Regions from separate parts of the Pararhizobium sp. A13 genome, predicted to be linked through region 2. Evidence: predicted binding sites of a transcription regulator. Region 2 holds the regulator's gene; each other region holds the start of a gene.
What was found. Region 2 encodes LexA, which represses DNA repair genes until DNA is damaged. Its sites were predicted from a motif close to TGTTCNNNNTGTGTTCNG; they were not measured.
Positions count from the first base shown of each region.

Region 1: a site for LexA is predicted at 1,183-1,200, ahead of parE (DNA topoisomerase IV subunit B). Genes of this name have one in related genera too.
Region 3: a site for LexA is predicted at 1,020-1,037, ahead of dnaE (DNA polymerase III subunit alpha). Genes of this name have one in related genera too.

Region 1 is NZ_CP149510.1:2,842,542-2,844,807, forward strand. It holds gene parE (DNA topoisomerase IV subunit B) at 1-963, opposite strand, end outside; gene WI754_RS14075 (alpha/beta fold hydrolase) at 1,207-2,091, shown strand; gene WI754_RS14080 (UbiA family prenyltransferase) at 2,220-2,266, shown strand, end outside.
Region 2 is NZ_CP149510.1:3,180,515-3,182,780, forward strand. It holds tRNA gene WI754_RS15715 (tRNA-Cys) at 68-141, opposite strand; gene lexA (transcriptional repressor LexA) at 499-1,215, opposite strand; gene WI754_RS15725 (hypothetical protein) at 1,445-1,597, shown strand; gene WI754_RS15730 (hypothetical protein) at 1,645-1,920, opposite strand; tRNA gene WI754_RS15735 (tRNA-Asn) at 2,113-2,187, shown strand.
Region 3 is NZ_CP149510.1:2,700,798-2,703,063, forward strand. It holds gene WI754_RS13270 (ABC transporter ATP-binding protein) at 1-262, shown strand, start outside; gene WI754_RS13275 (hypothetical protein) at 293-871, opposite strand; gene dnaE (DNA polymerase III subunit alpha) at 1,292-2,266, shown strand, end outside.

The sequences.
Region 1 (2,266 bases), 340 kb from region 2:
GGAATCGCCGCCATACCAGGTGACAGCCCATTCCAGCGCCCCATGACCGCCGGTCTTTTCGGTCTTGCCGGCAAAGATTTCCCGGGTGACGGTAAATTCCTTGCCCATTGTCGCCTGGAGATAGTCCTTCAGGCCGCCGGGGAAGTGGAAGACGGCCTTTTCCGGCGTCTCCGTGCCTTCGATCAGCGCGGGATCGCAGGACCAGCGGATTTCGACGCCGCCGAACAGATAGGCCTTGGAGCGGGCCATGCGAAACAGCCGTGCCGGATCGAATTTCGCGTGCGCGCCGAAAATCTCCGGATCCGGATGGAAGCGTACCTTGGTGCCGCGCCTGTTCTGGATGTCGCCGAGCTCCTCCAGCCCGCCCTGCGGAATGCCGCGGGAAAAGCGCTGGCGGTAGAGCTTGCGGTTGCGGGCGACCTCGACCTCGAGAATGTCCGACAGCGCATTGACGACCGAGACGCCAACGCCGTGCAGACCGCCGGAGGTCTCATAGACCTTGCTGTCGAACTTGCCGCCGGCATGCAGCACCGTCATGATTACTTCGAGTGTCGACTTGCCTGGAAATTTCGGGTGGTTCTCGACCGGAATGCCGCGGCCGTTATCGGTGACGGAGAGGCAGCCTTCCGCATCGAGATAGACGTCGATGAAATTCGCGTGTCCAGCGACCGCCTCATCCATCGAGTTGTCTATGACTTCAGCGAACAGGTGATGCAGCGCCTTTTCGTCCGTGCCGCCGATATACATGCCCGGACGGCGGCGCACCGGCTCCAGCCCCTCGAGCACCTCGATGGCCGACGCATTGTAATCGCCATTGTCCGTTTTCAGCGCAGGCGTGGCATTGGTGCGCTGTTCAGCTGTCGGCTCGGCGACGACCGGCGTAACCGGCTTCGGCACAACGGGTTCCGTCGCACGCTTGGGTTTCTCGGGAAATGCTGAAAAGAGATCGTTGCTGTCGGTCATAGTCTGTTCAGAGGTCTTTCCGTGGTGGCGACTTTTCGCACGATCAAGGTTGCGGATGAAGCCGCCATGAATGTCTGCGCGAATCGCCGGAATTCTGCCAGACTCTTGGCGTCAGAGCGACCGACCTCGCCATATCGTTCGGCCGGATGCCTGCATATACACCAATCGCGCCTTCAATAGCGTCAACTGTTGCGTTTCGGAAGGCCCGATGGCAAGGCCTGGACCAAAAGAGGAACATCCCGAATGCACCTGTCCACAGCTCATTTGATCTTTCGCAGCCTTCTCGCCTGCGCCGCGATGGCCGCTCTGACTTTTCCAGCTGCGGCCGGACAGCTGAAGCCGTTCAAGGACGAGCTGTTTTCCTATGGAATCGTCCTCGAAACGGTGGATGGCGGCGACTACCGTGTCGTCGACTACCAGGAGATGCGCGATATCAACGGCCGCGATCAGGTTCCCGAGCGCAGGGCAAAGCGCGCCTATGTTTCGCTGGGCGTGAAAAGCGAACAGGCCAACGAGACAATCGACGCGGCAGGACGGCCACTCGATGTTACCCGTGTCGGCCGGGAGCGCGGTGCGGCGTTTTCGGTGATTTTCATCCATGGCCGGGGCGGCGACCGGCGCCTGGGGGCCAACGACTGGTCCTTCGGCGGCAATTTCAACCGCCTCAAGAACCTCGCCGTCGAAAACGGCGGTGTCTATTATGCGCCGAGCGTCCGCTCCTTCGACGACAACGGCGTGGCCGACATTGCCGGACTGATCGCCCACGCGCAGCAGCAATCTCCGGGTCGGCCGGTGGTGCTGGCCTGCGCTTCGATGGGCAGCTTCATCTGCTGGGGCATCTCGCGCAATCCACAGGCGGTAGCGGCTCTCAACGGCATGATGATCATGGGTGGCCCCACCGATCAGACGTTCATGAAGAGTGCCGCCTACAAAAAGAAACTCCCGATGTTCTTCAGCCATGGCAGCGCCGACAGCGTCTACGCCGCAGCCGATCAGATCGCGCTCTACCGATCGCTGAAAACGGCTGGCTATCCGAGCCGCTTCGTCCTGTTCCAGACCGGATCGCACGGAACGCCGGTTCGCATGACCGATTGGCGCGATGCGTTGAACTGGATCGGACTTGATTGAATTCTCTTATTTATATCGGGGAATCGTTAACCACCGCAGTAGTTTGATACTCGTGAAGCGTGCACTGTTTGCTTTTCTTAAAGCTGATCATGGGACTGTCCCGGCACGTATTCTCGGGGTTTGATCTTATGGATGCTCGCACTGAAGCACGGCATATTCCGCTGTGCGTCGATCT
Region 2 (2,266 bases):
GACATGCTGGCATCAAGTCAATTGTCCAGAATCGCCCATAAGGCTTTAATTTCATTGTGGAAAATTTTGGAGGCCTCGCCCGGAATTGAACCGGGGTACAAGGATTTGCAGTCCTCTGCGTCACCACTCCGCCACGAGGCCTCGTAACGATCATCACTTAATCGTGACGGGCGTTTAGACCGATTTCCGTTCCAGTGCAAGACGCCATGATCGAATTCCAGTTTTTTCTCATGGGAGAATCCAGTCTCCCATCCATTGCCGCTTCGGTTCCTCAGGAAATGCCGCGCCTAATGCATGTCGTCCAAAAGTGTGCCGCGGTTTTGGGACAACCACATGCATAAAAACAAAGACCTAAAGCGCAGCGCATGAATCCGTTTTGACGCGATGCGCTTTAGCGGATGTGCCGACGCGCCGGATCATTGCCAAGCCCCCGCTCCCGTCAATTTTCAAAGAAAATCAGCCGTCTGCGTCCGCTGGCGTCCGGATTCGGCTTGCCGCTTAATGGTAACGTCGGATCAGACCGACCAGTTTGCCTTGTATCTTGACTCGGTCGGGGCCGAAAATCCGGGTTTCGTAGGCAGGGTTGGCAGCTTCGAGCGCAATCGATGCACCCTTGCGGCGAAACCGCTTCAGCGTCGCCTCCTCATCGTCCACCAAGGCGACGACAATCTCTCCCGGGCTGGCGCTGTTGGTATTGCGGATGATGACGGTGTCGCCATCGAGAATGCCGGCCTCGATCATCGAATCGCCGCGCACTTCCAGCGCATAATGTTCGCCGCTCCCGACCATCTCGAGCGGCACGGAAATATCGTGCGTATTGTTCTGGATCGCCGAGATCGGCACACCGGCCGCGATTCGCCCCATGACCGGGATAGAAACGGAACTGTTCTCATTGCTGGCCGGTACGGCCTTGGCGGTGGCTGGCGCCGGCGGAGCGCCGCGGCTGCCCTGGATAACGCTCGGCGAAAAACCACGCTTGGGCTGGAGGCTCATGGAATAGGCCTCCGGCAGCTTGATCACTTCAAGCGCGCGCGCCCGGTTGGGCAGACGCCGGATGAAGCCGCGCTCCTCGAGCGCCGTGATCAGCCGGTGAATGCCGGATTTGGAAGCGAGGTCCAGTGCATCCTTCATCTCATCGAAGGACGGCGGCACACCCGATTCCTTCATTCTTTCGTGAATGAACAGAAGCAGTTCCTGTTGCTTGCGGGTCAGCATGAAAGATCACTCCGGATCGAGAAACAAATCAAGAACGAACACTATATGTTCCATATGTGTTCCGCAAGTCCCTAAAATTCGTTGAACTTTTTCAAAGCGCGATTTTATTGGGCTTGTCCCGCCGAAAGCCGGCATTCATCACGCCGCCGCGGAACATTCGCAACCGTCCGGCCGTTTTCCGCTCAGCGGTGTCGAGGCGCGGCAGGGATTGCTGGGCCGACCGGTATTGATGGTTCTGATCGGCAGCCTCGTGCTTGCCCTCATTGCCTGGGGCGGCGTCGAGATGTTCGGCGAAAGCACCGACAATGATGCCGCGACGCAGGTTCAGGAAATCATTCCGGCGGCCAAGGATGCCGTGAAAGCCTTATCCGCCACGACTTGATTGCAGCCCCTCCAGCCCCGGTGAGGCCTTTGCAGATTGGCGCCGGGTTACGACGTCTGCCGCTTGCGCGCCCACCAGACGGAAAGTCTGCGGCGCTGGCGCCGGACGAAGGCGAGGTCATGCGACAGCACGATCAGGCCTAAGGGCACCATCCAGAAGCCCAAAACCGGGAGGAAGCCCAGGATACCGCCAAAGAGCAGCACGGCACCAAGTGCAATGCGCAAGGCCCGCGATTGAGGCAGGCGCAGGCGCCACGACCCGAGAATGAGTTCATGCGCGCGCGCATCGATACCGAATTTTTTCGTTTTCTGCGGTTCTGCCATAAACTCACCTGCTACACGTCCGATGGCGAGCACCACGGAGCGAATTTGCATTGCGGCTCTTCAAGTGCGCCGCTCTCCCCAGATGGGGAGTTCTCCACAGTCAGACAAGATTGTGCACTTTTTTTGAAAAACTGCTTGGCAAATCGGAAAAGCATTTGTATTAGCAGCCTCACTTCTGCAGCGCGCAGATGATCCCTGGTAGCTCAGCGGTAGAGCATTCGACTGTTAATCGACAGGTCGCCGGTTCGAATCCGGCCCGGGGAGCCAGTTTCAAAGGGCTGCACTTAATGGTGCAGCCCTTTTTCGTTGCATATTTTTCAATGATGCGAGACCGGCCAGCCTGCTT
Region 3 (2,266 bases), 480 kb from region 2:
GCATCGCCCCTCGGAGCTCTCGGGTGGTGAACAGCAGCGCGTCGCGATCGCCCGCGCCGTCGCCAATGCGCCTCTGGTGCTGCTGGCCGACGAGCCGACCGGCAATCTTGATCCGGAAACCGCTGGCTACGTCTTCGAGGCACTGGAGGCTCTGGTCCGCCAGTCCGGCCTTGCGGCCATGATCGCCACGCACAACTATGAGCTCGCCTCGCGCATGGACCGCCGCGTCACCATCGAGGACGGCAAGGTCGTCGAGCTGTAAACAATCGAAAGACAGCGCTGCCAGGCAACGCTATTGGGTGCCACAAACTGCCTGGCCGCGATCGTCCAACCAATCCTTCAAGAGCACGATTTCACCTTTCGTCGCGACCGGCTTGCCGTTGCTCTTGCCCTTGCCGGTCAGCACGTTGAAATCGCATTCCGTGGTGTTGTCGAGATCGAGCGTGTCGTAGGACGTGTAGGTGTAGCCCGCGACCACGAAGTCGAAATTGCGGTAGGCGATCGTGAGCTTCTGCTCCCAGCGGTCGCGGCCGATGGAGTCGTTGTGTGAGGTGATCAGGATCGAGCCGTTTGGCAACGCCTCGATGAACGGTTCCTGCCCATAGGTCGCCACACTGCCCCAGACCTTGCTAGGGGCAAAGGTCTTCAACTGAAGGCGGTTGGTCTCGCCCTTCAGGTAGATGTAGATTCCGTGATCATCCTCGCTGCCCTCCGGCGGTTCGGTGAGCAAGGCAAGGTCAGGGCTGCCATCCTTGTCCCAATCCCCTGTCGCCGCGGAAATGATCCGGCTGGGATCGATCATGTCTGCCGCCTGCGCAGTCAGTGCGGAAAGGCAAAAAAACAGCGTCGCGGCGGTCCGTGGCATTTTCATCGTTCGTTCCCTGATGGTCGTGGCGGTGAAATTAGTCGGCCAATCGGAAGACGTCCAGATGCCTCGAAATCCGGAGAGAGGAAATGTTTACCATGCCATTTCCCTCCGCGGACAACTTCCAAACTGCTGCTTGACGCGCGAACATAAATAGAACATAAAAAGAACATAACGAAAAAGGAGCCTTCAAATGACTGACTTTATTCGGGACCTCGCTGCTTTCGCCTCGATCGCCATGTTCGTGGCCAGCTTTTCGATCATCGTTATGGGCATGTGATTTTTTCGCAGCCAGTTGCTTCAGGCTTTCGTCCCTGTGGACAAACGGCGGATGGCCGGGAAAAGCCCGCAGCTGCCAGATGAAATCTGGACATCGAAAGACGGAAACAGGATATCCTGAGCCCTCACGGGAATCGGGGTGCGCAAATGGCGGACGCAACAGGCGACAAGCGACAGGATAGCAGCGTTTCAGGCAACGCGTCGCCGCAATTCGTTCATCTTCGCGTTCATTCGGCATTCTCGCTGCTCGAAGGCGCTTTACCGATCAAGAAGATCATCGGCAAGGCCGTTGCAGACGGTCAGCCGGCGATCGGCATCGCCGATACCAACAATCTGTTTGCAGCGCTCGAATTCTCGCAGAAATGCATGGACGATGGCCTGCAGCCCCTGATCGGCTGCCAGCTGTCGATCGACATGGAGGATGAGGCCGAAGGCGACAAGCGCGGACACGCGCAGCACTTGGCGAAACTTCCGGCGATCGTGCTGATCGCGGCGACGGATGCCGGCTATGTCCGTCTCGTCGATATCGTCAGCCGCGCCTATCTCGGCGGCGAAGGCAACCAGTCAGTCCGCATTGCGCTGTCCTGGCTGCAGGAAGGCGGGACGGAGGGGTTGATTGCGCTCACCGGCGCGTCGGGTGGACCGGTCGACATGGCCCTGAAATCGGGTCATGCAGCTCTGGCTGAGACGCGGTTGAAAACGCTGGCCGCTTTGTTCGGCAACCGCCTTTACGTCGAGCTTCAGCGTCACGGCAAATACGACCGCCGCCACGAAGGGCGGATCATCGATCTTGCCTACAAGCTCGATCTGCCGCTGGTGGCGACCAACGAGCCGTTCTTTCCGTCGCCGGCCGAATTCGAGGCGCATGACGCGCTGATGGCTGTCGCGCACAATGCGATGGTGTCGGATGACAGCCGCTTCCGCCTGACGCCGGATCACTACCTGAAAAGCCGCAAGGACATGGCGGCTTTGTTTGCCGATCTGCCGGAAGCTCTGGAAAACACGATCGAGATCGCCAGGCGCTGCGCGTTTGTCTTGAAGACGCGCGGACCGATCCTGCCGCGCTTCACCGGCGCATCCGATGATCCGAAGGAAGCCGAGCGCGCCGAGGCGCTGGAACTG